One region of the Streptomyces sp. NPDC053474 genome, then DNA from elsewhere that is predicted to be linked to it. Evidence: riboswitches for the same ligand, from Rfam matches in the RefSeq annotation. Region 1 holds a riboswitch; each other region holds the start of a gene.

Region 1 (6,535 bases):
GTTGCCGGTGGCGCTGCCGATCGCCGTGCCGAGGGGCGAGCCGAGGGCCGTCGCCGCGCTGAGGCCCGTCATCACGGTGGCGATGGCGCGGCCGCGCCGCTCGGGCGGGGCGAGGGCCGCGGCCGCCGCGACGGCCGCCGGGGTGACCATCGCCCCGCCGAACCCGGCCAGCGCCCGGCCGACCAGGGCCACGCCGAAGTCGGGGACGAAGGCGGTCAGGAGGTTGCCCGCGGTGAAGACGGCGAACCCGGCGAGGAACAGCGGCCGCCGGGCCCTGCGCGCGGTGCACGCGGCCATGACGGGGCCCAGTACGGCGTAGGTGAAGGCGTAGGCGGTCAGGAGCCATCCGGCGGTGCCCACGGACACGCCGAGCGAGTCGGCCGCGTCCGGCAGGATCCCGGCGATGACGAAGCTGTCGGTGCCGATGGCGAACATTCCGGCGGCGAGGACGAGGAGTGATCGGTACACGGGGGCGGGACCTCCGGTGGGTGTCGGGGGCGCGCCCATCAGGCGCGGCGGGTGTGGTGGGTGTGGTGAGTACGGGGGCGCGCTGGGCGCCCTGCGCACGCAGGTGACGTAACAGAATTTGTTACGACACAAGGCTCAAGAAAGGCCGGTCCGCCCGGACCGGCCCGTTCGGCAGGGTCAGGCGACCGTCTCCTTGAGCACGTCGGCGACGGTGACCCCGGCCAGCTCGGCCTTCATCGCCTCCTCCGCGCGGTCGTACGCGCCGCGCAGGACCGGCGGGATGCCGCGCCCCACGGGGCACTTCGGATTGGGGGCGGAGGCGTGGAGGGCGAGGAGCGGGTCGGGCTCGACCGCGAGGTAGACGTCCCGGAGCGTGATCGCGCCGGGCTCGCGGGCGAGGCGCCAGCCCGCGCCCTGGCCGCGCTGCGACACCACGAGGCCCGCGTCGCGCAGACCGCCGAGCGTGCGGCGGATGACGACCGGGTTGGTGTTGACGCTGGCGGCGATCTCGTCGGACGTCACGATGCCGTCGGGCCGCTTGGGGCAGACCAGGGCCATCCACGTCAGCGCGTGCGTGGCCACGGTCATGCGGCTGTTGGCGCTCACGGGTCCTCCGGTCGCTCGGTTCGTTCGGTTCGCTCGGCCGCCCTGTCGAAACTGATTCTGTTACGACAGGGGCGTGGCTGTCCAGCCCTGTCCGTCCTCGGACGTGGTCATCCGGGGAGTGCGGGCGGCGGGTCCGACGGCCGCAGGAAGGTGACCGTGGGGTGGTCCTGGGGCGCGGTGGGTGGGGTGACCCGGGCCCGCACGCCGTAGACCTCCGCGATGAGGGGCTCGGTGATGACCTCCACCGGTGTGCCGTGCGCGTACGCCCTGCCCTCCTTCAGGACCAGGATCTCGTCGCAGAACATCGCGGCCAGGTTGAGGTCGTGCAGGGCGATCACCGTGGTGACGGGGAGGGCGGCCACCAGGGCGAGGAGGTCCAGCTGGTGGTGGATGTCCAGGTGGTTGGTGGGCTCGTCGAGGAGGAGCTCGCGGGGGGACTGGGCCAGGGCCCGGGCGAGGTGGGAGCGCTGGCGTTCGCCGCCGGAGAGGGTGTGCCAGGGCTGGCCCGCGCGGTCGGCCAGGCCCGTGCGGGCCAGGGCTTCGGCCACGGCCCGCTCGTCCTCGGCCGTCGACGGCACCCAGGCTCGGCGGTGCGGGACCCGGCCCAGGCGTACGACGTCCCGCACCGTCAGGTCGACCTGGGTGTCCGCCTGTTGCTCCACCAGGGCGAGGCGGCGGGCCACCGCGCGGCGGCCCAGGTCGCGCAGCGGCTCGCCGTCGAGGGTGACCGCCCCGGCGGTCGGGGCCAGGACGCCCGCGAGGAGGCGCAGGAGCGTGGACTTGCCTGAGCCGTTGGGGCCCAGGAGGCCGACCACCGTGCCCGGGCGCGGGGCGAGGGTGACGCCGTCGACGATGAGGCGCCCGCCCGCGGTCCGGGAGACCCGGTCCGCGCTCAGGCCCGCGCCGCCCTCCACGGGAAGGCCCGCCGAAGACTCCGCCGGAGGGCCCGCCGACGGCTCCGCCTGAGGGCCCTCCGACAGCCCTGCCGGAGCGCCTGCCGAAGACTCCGCCCGGGACTCCGCCGCGCTCATCCGACCCTCCTCGTGCGGTAGAGGACCGCCACGAACGCGGGGACGCCGATCAGCGACGTGACCACCCCGACCGGCACCTCCTGCGGGTCCAGGAGCGTACGGGCCAGGGTGTCCACCCAGATGAGGAAGACCGCGCCGGTCAGGGCCGTCACCGGCAGCAGGCGGGCGTGGCGCGGGCCGACGAGCACGCGGGCCGCGTGCGGCAGGGTCAGGCCGACGAAGCCGATGGCCCCGGCGGCGCTGACCAGGGCGGCCGTGAGCAGGGCCGTGGTGCACAGCAGGAGCAGCCGGACCCGGGTGACGTGCACGCCCAGGGCGGCCGCCGCGTCCTGGCCGAAGGCGAACGCGTCGAGGGTGTGGGCCCGGGACAGACAGATCACCAGGGCCACGGCGAGGACCGCCGCGCACACCGCCACGTCCGTCCAGTCCGCCCCGCTCAACGAGCCGAGCAGCCAGAACAGGACGCCGCGCGTCGTCTCCGCGTCGGCGGCCGTCAGGATGACGAAGGAGGTGAGGGAGGAGAAGAGCTGCATGGCCGCGACCCCGGACAGGACCACGCGGTCCGTCGTGGCGCCCAGCGCCTGGCTCAGGAGCAGCACGAAGCCGAACGCGCACAGGGCGCCGACGAAGGCCCCGCCGGAGACCGACACCGCTCCCCCGCCGACCCCGAGGACCACCACCGCCACCGCGCCCGTGGACGCCCCCGAGGACACGCCGAGCACGAAGGGGTCGGCGAGCGGATTGCGCAGCAGCGACTGGAGGACCGCGCCGCACACGGCGAGGCCCGCCCCGCAGACGCCCGCGAGCAGGGTGCGCGGCATGCGCAGGTTCCACACGATGCCGTCGCGCAGCGGGGTGAGCTCGGCCTCGCCCCAGCCGAGGTGGGCGGCCACCGCCGCCCAGACGTCCGGTACGGAGATGTCGGCCGGGCCGATGGTGCCGGCGACGGCCACCGACAGCGGCAGGGCCACCAGGCCCGCCGCCCACAGCAGCGCCGCGCGCCCGGCGCCGTGGCGTCCGCGCCGGGAGCCGCGCGTCCGCTCGCGCACGGCGGTGCTCACCGCGCCAGGCCGAACGCGCGCAGCCCCGCCGCGACTTGTTCGATGCCGTCGACCGTGCGGATCGTCGGGTTGAGGGCCTGGCCGCTGAGCAGCACGTACCGCTTCTTCTTCACGGCCGTGAGGTTCTTCGTGACGGGGTTGGACTCCAGGAACCTGATCTTTTGGCGGGCGCTCTCGGCCGACTGGGCCCTGCGGGTGAGGTCGCCGATGACGAGGACGTCCGGGTCGCGGTCGGCCACGGTCTCCCAGTTGATCTGGGGCCACTCGGCGCGCGTGTCGGCGAAGACGTTGCGGACGCCGAGGGCGCGGGTGATGACGCCGGGCGCGCCGCAGCAGCCCGCGATGTAGGGCGCCTTGGAGTCGGAGAACCAGTACAGGACGGACGCGTCGGACGACTTGAGCGTCCGCTTCGCCTTGGTGACGCGGGACTTGAGGTCGGCGACGAGGCGCTCGCCGCGGGCCTGGACGTGGAAGACCCGGGCCAGGTCGCGGATCTCGCCGTAGACGGTGTCCATGGTGAGCGTCTTGGTGCGGGTGCCGTCGCCGTCGCCGCCGTTGTCCTTGCCCGCGCAGTCGGTGGGCGAGACGTAGACGGGGACGCCGAGCTCGGTGAACTTGGCGCGGTCGGCGACGCCGCCCTTGCCGACGGTGTAGAGGAACGACGCGCTGACGAAGTCCGGCTCCTTGGAGAGGACCTTCTCCAGGGACGGGTAGCGGTCGGCGAGGCGCTCGACCTTCGCGTTCTGCTTCTTCAGGCGGGGCAGGACCGGGTCGGTCCAGGTGCCGGTGCCCGCCATGCGGTCGGCGAGGCCGAGGGAGAGCAGGATCTCCGTGGAGCCCTGGTCGAGGGAGACCGCCCGCTTCGGCGGGGCCGTGACCTCGGCCTTCTCGCCGCAGGAGGTGACGGTCACCGGGTAGCCGGGGGCCTTGGCCCCCTCGTCCTGCCGCTTCGCCGAGCCGCCGCCGCAGGCGGTGAGCAGGAGCAGGCCGCCCGCCGCGAGCAGCGCGGTCAGGCGCGCCCCCGGACCGGAGCGGGCACCGGGGGCGGTGGTGCGGGGACGGGCGGCCGCGCGGGGTGCGCGAGGGGCGTAAGGAGGCACAGGACTTCCCGGGTCTCATGGCTCATGCGCGGAGCCTGGTCGGCGAAACCCCGCCGCCCGGCGCGCGGTCGGCGGTGCCAGCAGGTCTTCGGACTCGGGTTCGTCCGGGCGGGGCCGCCTTCCCGGATGTCGGTGACATCCAGTGGCCGCTGGTCCCGCCCGTCCCCCTCACCGCTGCGCGTCAGTTCCGGATTCCCACCGGATTCCCTGGCCCGGGTGCGGGCGCGACTGGCGTGCGCAAGCTATCACCCCGCCGCGGGCCGTAAGGACGTCACCCCTGCTCGGGGCGGGGTTCGCCGCGGTAGGTGCCGAAGGACCACTTGTTGCCCTCCGGGTCGGCGACGGCGAACTCGCGGCTGCCGTACGGCTGGTCCTCGATCGCGCGGATGACCGTCACGCCCGCCTCCTTGAGGCGGGCGTAGAGGGCGTCGACGTGGTCGGTGACGACGTACGCGCCGAACGTCCCCGGCTTGAGGCACCACTCGGCCGACTCCGGGTCGTACGAGCCGAGCATGACGCCGCCGCCCTCGGGCCAGTCGAGCTGGGCGTGGGCGACGCGGCCGCCGTCCTCGTAGACGGCGGTGCGCAGGAAGCCGACGGTGGTGACGAGGAAGTCGATGAGGGCGGGGGCGTCGTGGGCCTGGAAGGTGGGCCAGACGTCCGGGGTGCGCGGGGTCGGGGAAGTGTGGCCGTTCTGTACCGCTTCGTTGGTTTTCATGGCCCTCAGTCTTCGCCGTCGCGGTGTCCCCCGGCTTGGATATTCCGGCACTCCTCGGCCAGCCAGGCGCTCGGGCTCACGCCTGTGTACTGGCGGAAGTCGCGCACCAGGTGAGAGTGGTCGTAGTAGCCGCAGTCGGCGGCGACGCGGGCGAGGTCGGCGGGCGCGCCCGCGACGACCGCGCGCACGACCCGCGCCTTCGCGTGCTGGAAGCGCAGCAGGCGGGCGGCCTGCTTGGGCGTCACGCCGGTCTCGGCGCGGAACAGGGCCGTCAGGCGGCGCTCGCTGAGCGCGACGTGCGCGGCCAGGCCCCGCAGGGTGCCCGCGCCCCGGTGCCGGGCGAGCCACGCCCAGGCCTCGGCGACCTCGGGGCGCACCGGCGCACGGCGCCCGGCGTCGGCGGCGCGGCGCGCCAAGTAGGCGTTGAGGCAGGCGAACCGCTCGTCCCAGCCGTCGGCCTCGCACAGCCGCTCGCGGACGTCGGCGGCGATCCGGCCGAGGACGTCCGTGCCGTCGGTGACGAGCCGCCCGGTCAGCTCGGCGGCCGGGAGGCCGAGGAGCGAGCGGGCCGCGAGCGGGTGCACGGCGAGCTGGATGCCCGCCTGGTGCTCGGGCTGCACGACGTACGCCGGGCTCTGGTGCAGGCCGCCCACGACGATGTCGGTGCGCTCGGCGCCGGGCCCGGTGGCCTGCTCCGCGGTGGCGCCGGTGACGACGGGCCCGTCCAGCGAGAAGATCAGCGTCAGATACGGCGACGGCAGGCCGCGGTGCAGGCCCGGCGCCTCGCCGCTCGTGCGGTAGCCCACGGCGGACACGACCTTGCCGCCCTGCTCGGGCGGGAGCGGGGCGCGGACGAACTCGCGGCGGGCGGTGTCCATGCGTCCATTGTGACCGTACGAGGGGTCCGGGCGCGGGCCCTCACCTACCCGCTCCTCCGCGTCCCATGCCCGCCACGCACGGTGACATCGATCATGGGAATCGCCACGGCACGCTCGTAGCATGTCCCGCCGCTCCGCACGGGGCGGCGCATCTCTCCCGAGGATCCGAGGAACGGACACCATGGCTGTACGAGTACGCGGCGGAGCACAGGGCAGGGGCAGGCGGGCGGCCCTCGGGCTCGCGGGGGCGCTCGCGGCGGCGGTGTTCGCGGGCGGCGTGCTGTGGCCGGGCGCGGGCACGGCCGACGCGCGCCCGGCCGACGCGCCCGTCCGGCTCGCCCACTGGCCGAAGCCGGTGGCCGCCGAACTCGGCGAGGTCATCGCCAAGAACGCCCACAAGGGCGCGTACGCCGTCTTCGACGCGGACAACACGACGTACCGCAACGACCTGGAGGAGGCGCTGCTTCCGTTCCTGGAGATGAAGGGCGTCCTGACCCGGAAGGCGATGGACCCGTCCCTGAAGGTCATCCCGTTCAAGGACACGGCCACGCACAAGGAGAGCCTCTACAGCTACTACAACCGCCTCTGCGAGGTCGACGACCAGGTCTGCTCCCTGGGCCGCGCAGATCTTCTCCGGCTTCACGCTGAAGACGCTCAAGGGGTACGTCGACGA
Region 2 (6,535 bases), on a different contig from region 1:
GACTCCGGCGAAGATGCCCTCCTCCTTGAGCAGCTCGCGCGTGCGGGTCACCGCGTCGGCGGAGCCCACGGAGAAGCGGGTGGTGAGGACCGACTCGTCGTACAGCTCGGGGACGAAGCCCTCGTCGAGGTTGCGCAGGCCGTAGACGAGGTCGTCGTAGCGCGGCTCCGCGGCGACGATCTTGATGTCGGGCTTGTGCTCGCGCAGATAGCGGCCGACGCCCATGAGGGTGCCGGTGGTGCCGAGCCCGGCCACGAAGTGGGTGATCGAGGGCAGGTCGGCGAGGATCTCGGGGCCGGTGGTGGCGTAGTGGGCGCCCGCGTTGTCCGGGTTGCCGTACTGGTAGAGCATCACCCAGTCGGGGTGCTCGGCCGCCAGCTCCTTGGCGACGCGCACGGCGGTGTTGGAGCCCCCCGCCGCGGGCGACGGGACGATCTCGGCGCCCCACATCGTGAGGAGTTCGCGCCGCTCCCGCGAGGTGTTCTCCGGCATGACGCACACGATGCGGTAGCCCTTGAGCCTGGCCGCCATGGCGAGCGAGATGCCGGTGTTGCCCGAGGTCGGTTCGAGGATGGTGCGGCCGGGGGTCAACCGGCCGTCCTTCTCGGCCTGTTCGATCATGTGGAGCGCGGGCCGGTCCTTGATGGAGCCGGTCGGATTGCGGTCCTCCAGCTTGGCCCAGACGCGGACGTCGGCGGACGGGGACAGGCGCGGCAGGCGGACCAGCGGCGTGTTGCCGACGGCCGCGAGCGGGGAGTCGTAACGCATGCGGCGGCCGCGGCCGTCAGACCATGCCGCCCGCGACGGCGGGCAGGATCGTGACGCTGTCGCCGTCGGTGAGCTCGGTGGAGACGCCCGCCAGGAAGCGGACGTCCTCGTCGTTCAGGTACACGTTCACGAACCGGCGCAGTTCGTTGCCCTTGTCCTTGTCGATGAGGCGCTCCTGGATGCCCGCGTGCCGGGTCTCAAGGTCGGCGAAGAGTGCGGCGATGGTGTCGCCGTTGCCCTCGACGGCCTTCTCGCCGCCGGTGTAGGTGCGGAGGATGGTCGGGATGCGGACCTCGATGGCCATGGCGATGGGCTCCTGTCGGGAGGGGCGGACTACCGGAACTGCGAGAGGTGCGAGAAGTGTGAGAGGTACGAGCGCTGCGGGGCCGCGCGGGTGCGGGACGCCGGGCCGACCGGTGCCCGGGAGCGCGGGGCGCGGCCCGGCGCCCGGCGGCGCCTCAGCGCCGACAGATGGCGCTGGCGAGACGGCACAGGTCGACGTGCAGCCGGCCGACGAGCAGGGCGCCCGGCGTCGTATCGATGCTCACGTCGTTCGAAACCATGGGGTCATCGTATCGATTCCCGGTCCGGGCCCCGGAATGTGATCTCGGATACCGGACGGATCCGGCTCGGCACCCGGACGCGGGCGGGCCGCTCAGGGCGCGGGGACGCGCCGCGAGCGGCCCGGCAGATACGTGACGGTGGGGGCTCCGGTGGCCGGGTGGACGGCCACTTCGGCCGTGACGCCGTACACCTCCGCGAGGAGTTCGCCGGTCAGGACCGTGCCCGGGGGCCCGGACGCGACGACGCGGCCGCCGTCGAGCACGTACAGGCGGTCGCAGTAGTACGCGGCCAGGGTCAGGTCGTGCAGGGCGAGCAGGTTCGCCGTGCCGAGCTCCTTGACCAGGCCGAGGATCTCCAGCTGGTAGCGGATGTCCAGGTGGTTGGTGGGCTCGTCGAGCACGAGGACGGCGGGCTCCTGCACCAACGCGCGGGCGAGCAGGGCCCGTTGCCGCTCGCCGCCGGAGAGCTGGCCGAAGGGGCGGTCGGCGAGGTCCGCCGCGCCGACGCGCTCCAGGGCGTCGGTCACCATGGCCCGGTCGGTGGTGGTGTCGGCCTCCCAGAAGCGCTTGTGCGGGGAGCGGCCCATGGCCACCACCTGGCGGACGGTGAGCTCGAAGCCCGCGTGGCCGTCCTGCGGCACGGTGGCGACGCGGCGGGCCCGCGCCTTGACCCCGGCCGCGGCGAGGTCGGCGCCGTCGAGCAGGACCCGCCCCGCGGTGGCCGCGAGCGCGCCGTAGACGCAGCGCAGCAGCGTCGTCTTGCCGCTGCCGTTGGGGCCGACGATGCCGACCGTCTCACCCGCGGAGACGGTGAGCGAGACGCCGTCGACGAGGCGGCGGCCGGACGGGGTGTCGTACGTGAGGTCCTCGGCGCGCAGGCACCCGGCGCCGGGGAGCGGGCCCGCGGCTCCGGCGGGCGGTCGTCGTCCTTCGGTCATGCCGTCACCCCTTCGTGCGTCCGGCCCCGGCGCAGCTGCCACAGGAAGAACGGGCCGCCGGTGAGCGCGGTGAGCACGCCCACGGGGATGTCCTGCGGCGCCGCCAGCGTGCGCGCCGCGAGGTCGGCGACGACCAGGAACACCGCGCCCATCAGCGCCGCCACCGGGAGCAGCGCCCGGTGTCCGGCGCCGACCAGCATGCGGGCCGCGTGCGGCACCATCAGGCCGACGAAGCCGATGGCCCCGCTGTGCGCGACGAGGACGCCGGTGACCAGCGAGGCGAGCACGAAGACGCCCGCGCGGAACCGGGCCGTGTCCAGGCCGAGGACGGTGGCGCCCTCCTCCCCCACAAGCAGCAGGTCGAGCGGCCGGGCGATCGCGAGGAGCACGGCCGTGCCGAGCGCGAGCACGGTCAGGGGCACGGCGAGCATGTCCCAGCGGGCGCTGCCGAGGCCGCCGAGCGTCCAGTACAGGACCTCCTGGAGGTGGTCGGCGCGGGCCGAGACCACCAGGATCAGGCTGGTCAGGGCGGACAGGACGTAGGAGACGGCCACGCCCGCGAGGACCAGGCGGCCGGTGGTGAAGCCGCCGCCGGGCTCCCTGGCCAGTACGTACACCACGAGCAGCGCGAGGAACGCGCCCGCGAAGGACGCCGCCGGGATGGTCACCGTGGTGGCCAGGCCCGCGCCCCAGCCGAGCACGATCACGCCGACCGCGCCCGCGGAGGCGCCGGAGGAGACGCCGAGCAGGAAGGGGTCGGCGAGGGGGTTGCGGACCAGGGCCTGGAGGGTGGTGCCGATGACGGCGAGCCCCGCGCCGACGGCTGCGCCGAGCAGGACCCTGGGGAGGCGGACGTCGAGGACGATGGTCCGGTACGGGGACGGGCCTTCGGCCCTGCCCGTGAGGATGTCGAGGACCTCGGCGGGCGGGATCTTGACGGAGCCGTACGTCAGCGCGGCGATGCCTGCGGCCGCTAGGGCGAGTGTGAGCGTGGCCATGAGGACGGCGTAGCGGGTCCTGCCGGGGGCTCCCCAAGCCCGCCCCTTCCCGAAGCCGGGGGCTCCGCCCCCGGACCCCCTTATCGCCGCTCCGCGGCTCGTCCTCAAACGCCGGACGGGCTGGAGGGTGCCCGGGGCGGACTTCTCGGTCTGGGTCACCGCAGCTGCTCCGCCAGCTTCTCCACCGCCTTTGGGGCTCGTACGCCGAGGACCACGTCCGACAGGGGCAGGACCGCGAAGCGCTTGTTCTTGATGGCGGGGACGTCCTTGAGGGCCGGGTCGTCGAGGAGGCGCTTCTTCTTCTGGGCCACGGTCGTCGCGCCGTAGTCGTAGATGAGGACGACGTCGGGGCTGCGGTCGACCACCGTCTCCCAGGAGGCGTCGCCGAAGGACTTGTCGAGGTCGGCCATCACGTTGCGGCCGCCGGCGCGCTTGATGATGTCGTTGCCGATGCCCTTGCCGCCCGCCGTGAAGGCGGTCTTGTCGCCGCTGTCGTAGACGAAGACCGACGGGGCCTTGCCGCCCCGGTTCTTCTTCGCGGCGCGGGCCAGCTCGGCCTCGGCGGAGCGCACCCACTTCTCGGCGCGGTCGCGGACGCCGAAGGTGGCGCCGGTCTCGCGGACCTCGCGGTAGAGGTCGTCCATCGTGACCGGCTTCTTGGCGCAGCCCTCGATGTTCAGACGGCTGTTGATCCCGGACTTGGCGAGGGCCTCGCGGGAGCGGCCCTCACCGGCGGCGAAGGCGGTGGAGTAGCCGCCGTAGACGAAGTCGGGGTTCGCGGCGAGGAGCTTCTCGTACGAGGGGTACTCCTTGGCGAGCACCGGGCGGGACGCGTACGCCTTCTGGTACCGGGGGAGCACCTTGTCGTCGAGGTAGGCGGTCCCGGCGATGCTGTCCTTGAGCCCCAGCTCCAGGAGGATCTCCGTGGCGTGCTGGTTCATGGGCACGGCGCGCTCGGGGGGCGCCTTGTACGTCGTCTTCACCCCGCAGTTGGTGACGGTGTACGGGAATCCGTCCGCCCGGGGCCTTGCGGCCGAGGCGTCGGCGTCGTCGGACGACGCCGAGCAGGCCGTGAGCGGGAGCAGGGTCGCCGCGGCGACGAGCAGCACGCGGATGCGCATGACTGTGCGGTCCTCCTCCAGGGGATTTCCGCGTCCCCTGCGTCAAGTGGGAGGAGGCGGCAGGTCAGTTCCTGACTCCCGGCACGCGCGCGTGCCGGTCACAGTGGCGGGACCGCGCCGGACTCACACCGGCTTCCTGGCTCCTGCCGCCTCGAAGGTCGGCTTCAGTATGCCTGTACGACCTGCACGTCCTCCTCGGTGACCTCTCCGTCCACGATGCGGAACGAGCGGAACTGGAAGGGGCCCGCGTCGTCGGCGTCGGCGGTGGACACCAGGACGTAGTGGGCGCCGGGCTCGTTCGCGTACGAGATGTCCGTGCGGGAGGGGTAGGCCTCCGTGGCGGTGTGCGAGTGGTAGATGACCACGGGCTCCTCGTCGCGGTCGTCGAGCTCGCGGTACAGCTTGAGCAGGTCCGCCGAGTCGAACTCGTAGAACGTGGGCGAGCGGGCCGCGTTCAGCATCGGGATGAACCGCTCGGGGCGGTCCGTGCCCGCCGGGCCCGCGACGACGCCGCAGGCCTCGTCGGGGTGGTCCTTGCGCGCGTGCGCGACGATCTCGTCCCGCAGGGCCTGGGTGATGGTCAGCATGTGGGCCAGGATATGCAGCACGGACGTACGAAAGGGCCGCCGCGTACCAACATGTGATACGCGACGGACCATATCGTGGACGTGCGCCGCGGTTCGACAGCGCCCCCGAAGGGGCGCGGGGAACTGCGCGACCAGCCACAAACGGCCCGCAGATCCGGGAAACGCAGAGGTCAGCCCTTGGCCCCAGGCACAGCGGCAGCGTGCTGGCGCTTCTTGAAGGCCGCCGCCTCCGGGTTGCGGCTCTTGAGGACCAGGTAGGACACGCACAGGATGGCGGCCCAGATCGGGGCGCAGTACAGCGAGATCCGGGCGTCCTTGTCGATGCCCATCATCACGATGACCATGCCGATGAAGGCGAGCGCGAACCAGCTCGTGTACGGGGCGCCCGGGGCGCGGAAGGTGGACTGCGGCAGGATGCCGCGGTCGGCCTTGCGGCGGTAGTTGATCTGGGAGACCAGGATCATGATCCAGGCCCACATGCCGGAGATGGTGGCGAAGGAGACGACGTAGTTGAACGCCTCGCCCGGCCACTGGTAATTGATCCACACGCCGACGAGCATCAGCGCGGCGGACGCGGTGGTGCCGACGAGCGGCAGGCCGTTCTTGGTGAGCTTGGTGAAGAACTTCGGGCCCTGGCCGTTGAGCGCGAGGTCGCGCAGCATGCGGCCGGTGGAGTACATGCCCGAGTTGCAGGAGGAGAGCGCGGCCGTCAGGACCACGAAGTTCACGATCGCGGCGCCGATGCCGAGGCCCATCTTCTCGAAGGCCGCGACGAACGGGGAGACACCGGGCTGGAAGGACGTCCACGGGACGACCGAGAGGATCATGATCAGGGCGCCGACGTAGAAGACGGCGATGCGCCACGGCACGGTGTTGATCGCCTTGGGCAGGGTCTTCTTCGGGTCCTTGGACTCACCCGCGGTGACGCCGACGAGCTCCACGGCCAGGAAGGCGAACATCACGATCTGGAGGGTCATCAGCGTGTTGCCGATGCCGTTGGGGAAGAAGCCGCCGTTGTCCCACAGGTGCGTGACGGACGCGCTGTCACCGGCGTCGGAGAAGCCGATGGTGAGGATTCCGGCACAGATCAGGATCATGCCGATGATGGCGGTGACCTTGACCATGGAGAACCAGAACTCCAGCTCGCCGAAGAGCTTCACGGAGATCAGGTTGGCGCCGTACAGGATGACCGTGAAGATCAGCGCGTACGCCCATTGCGGAATGGAGTTGTGCGTCCAGTACTGCATGTACTGGGCGGCCGCCGTGACTTCGGTGATGCCGGTGACGACCCAGAAGAGCCAGTACGTCCAACCGGTCACGAAGCCGAAGAACGGGCCGACGAACTCGCGGGCGTACTCGGAGAACGAGCCCGACACGGGCCGGTACATCAGGAGCTCGCCGAGCGCGCGCATGATGAAGAAGATGACGAGGCCCGCGATGGCGTAAGCGAGGATGAGGCTCGGCCCGGCCTTGTGAATGGCCTTGCCCGCACCGAGGAACAGGCCGGTGCCGATGGCACCGCCGATCGCGATCATCTGGATCTGCCGGGCACCGAGCCCG
Region 3 (6,535 bases), on a different contig from region 1:
CTGTCCTCGCGCCTGAGCGAGGCGCCGTTCGTGGAGTCGAGGACCGTCGCGCCCGCCGGGCTCGTCGCCACGAAGGAGGAGAAGGCGGAGCTGGTCGCCTACGAACGCGCGCAGGCGGGCCCCTCGTGACCGGCCCGCTGCGCCGCGCGCTGCGCGCCGTCCGCTGGTACGTACGGGAGTTGACGGACGAGTCCGCGTACGAGCGGTACGTGGCGCACGTCCGCAAGGAGCATCCGGCCGCGGCGGTGCCGACCCGGCGGGCGTTCGAGCGTATGCGGACGGACCGCCAGGAGTCGGACCCGCGGCAGGGCTTCCGCTGCTGCTGAGCGCCCTGACGGCCCCTCTGTGGCTCGTCCGTTATACGGACAGGGGTTCCGTAGGCCAAGACCGTCGCTTAGATTTCCCGCACGTTAAACACGGGATAAGTGAGCGAACGGAGCCGCGGTATGCCAGATGCGCCTGAAGTGCCGGTTGCGCCTGAAGTGAGACAGCCGGTGGTCACGCCGGTCCGCGTGGTCGTCGCCCTCTGCCTCGCGGCACCGTTCGTGGCCATGCTCTGGGTGAGCTCCTACGCGAAGGTCGACCCGGCCTTCATCGGCATCCCGTTCTTCTACTGGTACCAGATGCTGTGGGTGCTGATATCGACCGCGCTCACGATGCTCGCCTACCAGCTGTGGCAGCGTGACCAGCGCGCCCGCAAGGCCGCCCGCGGCCAGGGGGGTGCGCGCTCATGAACGACGGCGTGAACGGCGTCGCGCTCGCCGTCTTCATCTTCTTCTTCCTCGCGGTCACCGTCATGGGCTTCCTCGCCGCCCGCTGGCGCCGGGCCGAGAGCGACAGCCTCGACGAATGGGGCCTCGGCGGCCGGTCGTTCGGCACCTGGGTGACGTGGTTCCTGCTCGGCGGCGACCTCTACACGGCGTACACCTTCGTGGCCGTGCCCGCGGCGATCTACGCGGCGGGTGCCGCCGGGTTCTTCGCGGTGCCGTACACCATCCTCGTCTATCCGCTGATCTTCACCTTCCTGCCCCGGCTCTGGTCGGTCTCGCACAAGCACGGCTATGTGACCACGTCCGACTTCGTGCGCGGGCGCTTCGGCTCCAAGGGGCTCTCGCTCGCGGTGGCCGTCACCGGCATCCTCGCGACGATGCCCTACATCGCGCTCCAACTCGTCGGCATCCAGGCCGTCCTGGACGTGATGGGCGTCGGCGGCGGCGACGACACCAACTGGTTCGTCAAGGACCTGCCGCTGCTCATCGCCTTCGGCGTGCTCGCCGCGTACACCTACTCCTCGGGCCTGAGGGCCCCGGCGCTGATCGCGTTCGTGAAGGACACCCTGATCTACATCGTGATCGTGGTGGCCATCATCTACATCCCGATCAAACTGGGCGGGTTCGACGACGTCTTCCACGCGGCGAGCGAGAAGTTCTCGGCGACCAACGAGGCGACCGGCAAGCCCGTCGGCGCGCTCGTGCCCGGGGACGCGGGGACCTGGACGTACGCGACCCTGGCGCTCGGCTCGGCGCTCGCGCTCTTCATGTACCCGCACTCGATCACCGCGACGCTGTCCTCGCGCAGCCGGGACGTGATCCGCCGCAACACCACCATCCTGCCGCTGTACTCGCTGATGCTGGGCCTGCTCGCGCTGCTCGGGTTCATGGCGATCGCGGCCGGGGTGAAGGTCGACAACGGACAGCTGGCGATCCCGCAGCTGTTCGAGGACATGTTCCCCGACTGGTTCACCGGCGTGGCCTTCGCGGCCATCGGCATCGGCGCGCTCGTGCCCGCCGCCATCATGTCCATCGCGGCCGCGAACCTCTTCACGCGCAACATCTACAAGGACTTCCTCAAGCCCGACGCGACGCCCGAGCAGGAGACCAAGGTCTCCAAGCTGGTCTCGCTCCTGGTGAAGGTGGGCGCCCTCGCCTTCGTGCTCACCATGGACAAGACCGTCGCCATCAACTTCCAGCTCCTGGGCGGCATCTGGATCCTGCAGACCATGCCCGCGCTCGTCGGCGGCCTGTTCACGCGGTGGTTCCACCGGTGGGCGCTGCTCGCCGGGTGGGCGGTCGGCATGGTCTACGGGACGGTGGCCGCGTACGGCGTGGCCTCGCCCACGCAGAAGCACTTCGGCGGGTCCTCCAAGGAGATCCCGGGCATCGGCGAGATCGGCTACATCGGCCTGACGGCGTTCGTCCTGAACGTGGTCGTGACGGTCGTCCTCACCTTCGCCCTGAAGGCGTTCAAGGCCCCCGACGGCGTCGACGAGACCTCCCCCGAGGACTACACGGCCGACGCCGGTGACCGGGGCGTGGCCGTCGAGCTGCCCAAGGTGGGGGCGGGCCACTGAGCCGTGGCAGTACGCACCGACAGGGCCGGGCGGGGCACGACGGCGGACGCATGCGAAAGGATGTGCGCATGAGACGTTCCCGCCGCCTCCTCCCGGCCCTGTTCCTCGCGCCGCTCGCCCTCACCGGCTGCGGCTCGGACAGCCTCGACAGCGCGGCACCGCCGGACCGCGCCGAGCTGAAGGCCCGCGCCGAGGCGGCGCAGACCGTCGTGGAGCACGTCTACGTGACGGAGGCCGACGGCTTCGAGCTGGCACGGCAGTCGGTGGGCGTGATCGGCGACTACGGCTTCCAGTCCACCTACGTACGGGACGAGGGCGGCGCGCAGCTCACGCTCTCCGTCGACCGGGGCACCGTCACCGACGGGAACTGCCGCACGGTCCGGCCCGTCGCCACGCGCTGCGAGAAGGACGGCAAGGGCTGGTACCGCGTCACGGGCTCCCGGCACGAGTACGTCCGTACGGAGAACGGGCTGCGCGTCCAGCTCGCCGCCGACCGCGACGCGGTGAGCCGCGAGGTGCTGCGCGCCGCCGCCGAGGCCGCCCACCGCGCCGACGACCGCGAACTCGACGCGACCCTGCCCGAGACGGCCGACCCCGAGGGCCTGCCCACGGACGGCGGCGACACGGGCCGCCCCGTGGAGCGCGGCGACCTGCCGCCCGAGGGCGACGGCGCGCCGCAGGACCCGCCGGGCGCGGGCGGCTGACCCATCGGGCGCGGGCGGCCGACCCACCAGGCGCGGGCGACTGACCCGCCAGGCGCGGGCGACCGACCCACCGGCGCACCGGCCCGCGCCGGGCCCCGCGCGGGCCCTCCCCGCCCCCGCGCCAGGCTCTCCCCACCCCGCTCCGGACCCGGCCCCCGGCCCGCCCTTCCTCCCCGGCGCGTTGACGCTCAGACGCGCTCCCGAGCGACCACACCCCGTGAGGGAACGGTCACCTCCGACACAACATCTAGGGGCGCCACCGAAACCCGGCACAAGATGTATGCTCGTCCTCGCTGTCGCCGCAGGGGAATCCGGTGGAAGTCCGGAACTGTCCCGCAACGGTGTACGTGTGCGCATTTGCGTACCCACAAAGTCCGAGGACCTGCCGACAGCGCACCCGTGCCGCCCGGCCCGGGTGCAGACGTCCGGGCCTCGTGGACATGGGCTGGTGGACGCGGCGTACGTACCGCCTCGCGCGGTCGCGCCCGTGTGCCCTCGCCTGCCTCGATGCCCAGAGCCGAGCGAGGGAGAGCACCACGTGACCATCGCGCCCGCCGAGCCCGCGTCAGCGCAGGCCGAAGCCGGTCAGCAGCACGCCGAGCAGTCCGCCCCGTCCACCGACGGGCCCGGCGCCGCCCTGCTGCGCACCCTGACCGACCTCACCGCCGACCTTCCCGACGCCGACCCCGGACGCGTCGCCGCGGCCGCGCTGCGCGGCCGCTCGGCGAAGGCCGACGAGGCGGAGTTGCGGGAGCTCGCCACCGAGGCGGCCGCCGGACTCATCTCCGAGGACCCCGCGTACTCCCGGCTCGCCGCCCGGCTCCTGACGATCGGCATCCGCGAGGAGGCCGCCTCGCAGGGCGTCACGTCGTTCTCCGAGTCCGTCGCGGTCGGCCACCGCGAGGGCCTGATCGCCGACCGCACCGCCGACTTCGCGGCCCTGCACGGCCCCCGTCTGGACGCCCTGGTGGAGGCCGCGCTCGCCGACGGCGCCGACCGCCGCTTCGGCTACTTCGGCCTGCGCACGCTGCACAGCCGCTATCTGCTGCGCCACCCGATCACCCGCAAGGTCATCGAGACCCCGCAGCACTTCATGCTGCGCGTGGCCACCGGTCTCGCCGAGGACGACTCCGTGCGCGCGCTCGACGAGGTCGCCGCGCTGTACGGCCTGATGAGCCGCCTCGACTACCTGCCGTCGTCGCCGACGCTCTTCAACTCCGGCACCCGCCACCCGCAGATGTCGAGCTGCTACCTGCTCGACTCGCCGCTCGACGAGCTGGACTCGATCTACGACCGCTACCACCAGGTGGCGCGCCTGTCGAAGCACGCGGGCGGCATCGGCCTGTCGTACTCCCGCATCCGCTCGCGCGGTTCGCTGATCCGCGGCACGAACGGCCACTCCAACGGCATCGTGCCGTTCCTGAAGACGCTCGACGCCTCCGTCGCCGCCGTGAACCAGGGCGGCCGCCGCAAGGGCGCCGCCGCCGTCTACCTGGAGACCTGGCACTCCGACATCGAGGAGTTCCTGGAGCTGCGGGACAACACCGGCGAGGACGCCCGGCGCACCCACAACCTGAACCTGGCGCACTGGATCCCGGACGAGTTCATGCGCCGGGTCGCCGCCGACCAGGAGTGGTCGCTGTTCTCCCCCGCCGACGTGCCCGAGCTCGTCGACCTGTGGGGCGAGGAGTTCGACACGGCGTACCGCGCGGCCGAGGCCAGGGGCCTGGCGCAGAAGACCATGCCCGCCCGCGATCTGTACGGCCGCATGATGCGCACCCTCGCGCAGACCGGCAACGGCTGGATGACCTTCAAGGACACCTCCAACCGCACCGCCAACCAGACCGCCGAGCCCGGCCACACCGTGCACTCCTCCAACCTGTGCACGGAGATCCTGGAGGTCACGAACGACGGCGAGACGGCCGTGTGCAACCTCGGCTCGGTGAACCTCGGGGCCTTCGTGGCCGACGGGGACATCGACTGGGAGCGCCTGGACGCCACCGTCCGCACCGCCGTGACGTTCCTCGACCGCGTCGTCGACATCAACTTCTACCCGACCGAGCAGGCCGGGAACTCCAACGCCAAGTGGCGCCCGGTGGGCCTGGGCGCCATGGGCCTGCAGGACGTCTTCTTCCAGCTGCGGCTGCCCTTCGACTCGGCCGAGGCCAAGGCCCTGTCCACGCGGATCGCCGAGCGGATCATGCTCGCCGCGTACGAGGCGTCCGCGGACCTCGCCGAGCGCCACGGGCCGCTGCCCGCCTGGGAGAAGACCCGCACGGCCCGCGGCGTCCTGCACCCCGACCACTACGAGACAGAGCGGGCCTGGCCCGAGCGCTGGGAGGCCCTGCGGACGCGCATCGGCAAGGTCGGCATGCGCAACTCGCTGCTCCTGGCCATCGCCCCGACGGCCACCATCGCGTCCATCGCGGGCGTCTACGAGTGCATCGAGCCGCAGGTCTCCAACCTCTTCAAGCGCGAGACGCTGTCCGGCGAGTTCCTCCAGGTGAACTCCTACCTGGTGCAGGACCTCAAGGAGCTCGGCGTCTGGGACGCGCAGACCCGTGAGGCGCTGCGCGAGTCCAACGGCTCGGTGCAGGGCTTCACCTGGGTGCCCGCCGACGTGCGGAACCTGTACCGCACGGCCTGGGAGATCCCGCAGCGCGGCCTGATCGACATGGCCGCCGCGCGCACGCCCTACCTCGACCAGTCGCAGTCCCTGAACCTGTTCCTGGAGACGCCGACCATCGGCAAGCTCTCCTCGATGTACGCCTACGCCTGGCAGCAGGGCCTCAAGACCACGTACTACCTGCGCTCGCGCCCCGCGACGCGCATCGCCCGCGCCGCCGGGGGCTCCGCCGCCGCGGCCGCCCCCGTCCCCCAGCAGGTGACCGACCCCGAGGCGATCGCCTGCTCCCTGGAAAACCCCGAGTCCTGCGAGGCCTGCCAGTAATGTCCCAGTCGGAACAGCACACCACGACGACGGGCGAGAAGAATCTGCTCGACCCGGGCTTCGAGCTGACGCTCCGCCCGATGCGCTACCCGGACTTCTACGAGCGCTACCGGGACGCGATCAAGAACACCTGGACCGTGGAGGAGGTCGACCTCCACTCGGACGTGGCCGACCTCGCCAAGCTGACGCCCGAGGAGCAGCACCTGATCGGCCGCCTGGTCGCGTTCTTCGCGACCGGCGACTCGATCGTGGCGAACAACCTCGTGCTCACCCTCTACAAGCACATCAACTCCCCCGAGGCGCGGCTCTACCTGAGCCGACAGCTGTTCGAGGAGGCCGTGCACGTCCAGTTCTACCTGACGCTGCTCGACACCTATCTGCCCGACCCGGAGGACCGCGCCGCCGCCTTCGCGGCCGTGGAGAACATCCCCTCCATCCGGGAGAAGGCCGAGTTCTGCTTCACGTGGATGGACTCGGTGGAGAAGCTGGACCGCCTGGAGTCCAAGGCCGACCGCCGCCGCTTCCTGCTCA

Evidence for each region. Region 1 has a riboswitch for cobalamin ahead of ACIG3E_RS11140 (ABC transporter substrate-binding protein). Riboswitches for the same ligand answer to the same signal wherever they lie in the genome.
Region 2: it holds a riboswitch for cobalamin, as region 1 does, so the genes downstream of both, ACIG3E_RS09345 (ABC transporter substrate-binding protein) here and ACIG3E_RS11140 (ABC transporter substrate-binding protein) in region 1, are expected to answer to the same signal.
Region 3: it holds a riboswitch for cobalamin, as region 1 does, so the genes downstream of both, ACIG3E_RS00055 (ribonucleoside-diphosphate reductase subunit alpha) here and ACIG3E_RS11140 (ABC transporter substrate-binding protein) in region 1, are expected to answer to the same signal.

The regions. Positions count from the first base shown of each region.
Region 1 is NZ_JBITXV010000004.1:276,326-282,860, reverse strand. It holds gene ACIG3E_RS11160 (MFS transporter) at 1-468, opposite strand, end outside; gene ACIG3E_RS11155 (Rrf2 family transcriptional regulator) at 646-1,074, opposite strand; gene ACIG3E_RS11150 (ABC transporter ATP-binding protein) at 1,182-2,105, opposite strand; gene ACIG3E_RS11145 (FecCD family ABC transporter permease) at 2,102-3,166, opposite strand; gene ACIG3E_RS11140 (ABC transporter substrate-binding protein) at 3,163-4,179, opposite strand; cobalamin riboswitch at 4,328-4,514, opposite strand; gene ACIG3E_RS11135 (VOC family protein) at 4,538-4,984, opposite strand; gene ACIG3E_RS11130 (helix-turn-helix domain-containing protein) at 4,990-5,862, opposite strand; gene ACIG3E_RS11125 (hypothetical protein) at 6,489-6,535, shown strand, end outside.
Region 2 is NZ_JBITXV010000003.1:571,112-577,646, forward strand. It holds gene ACIG3E_RS09320 (PLP-dependent cysteine synthase family protein) at 1-768, opposite strand, end outside; gene ACIG3E_RS09325 (MoaD/ThiS family protein) at 785-1,072, opposite strand; gene ACIG3E_RS09330 (putative leader peptide) at 1,227-1,331, opposite strand; gene ACIG3E_RS09335 (ABC transporter ATP-binding protein) at 1,424-2,269, opposite strand; gene ACIG3E_RS09340 (FecCD family ABC transporter permease) at 2,266-3,267, opposite strand; gene ACIG3E_RS09345 (ABC transporter substrate-binding protein) at 3,423-4,388, opposite strand; cobalamin riboswitch at 4,433-4,566, opposite strand; gene ACIG3E_RS09350 (Mov34/MPN/PAD-1 family protein) at 4,553-4,975, opposite strand; gene ACIG3E_RS09355 (amino acid permease) at 5,146-6,535, opposite strand, start outside.
Region 3 is NZ_JBITXV010000001.1:8,333-14,867, forward strand. It holds gene ACIG3E_RS00030 (carbon starvation CstA family protein) at 1-129, shown strand, start outside; gene ACIG3E_RS00035 (YbdD/YjiX family protein) at 126-326, shown strand; gene ACIG3E_RS00040 (DUF3311 domain-containing protein) at 447-734, shown strand; gene mctP (monocarboxylate uptake permease MctP) at 731-2,350, shown strand; gene ACIG3E_RS00050 (hypothetical protein) at 2,419-3,054, shown strand; cobalamin riboswitch at 3,318-3,459, shown strand; gene ACIG3E_RS00055 (ribonucleoside-diphosphate reductase subunit alpha) at 3,593-6,004, shown strand; gene ACIG3E_RS00060 (ribonucleotide-diphosphate reductase subunit beta) at 6,004-6,535, shown strand, end outside.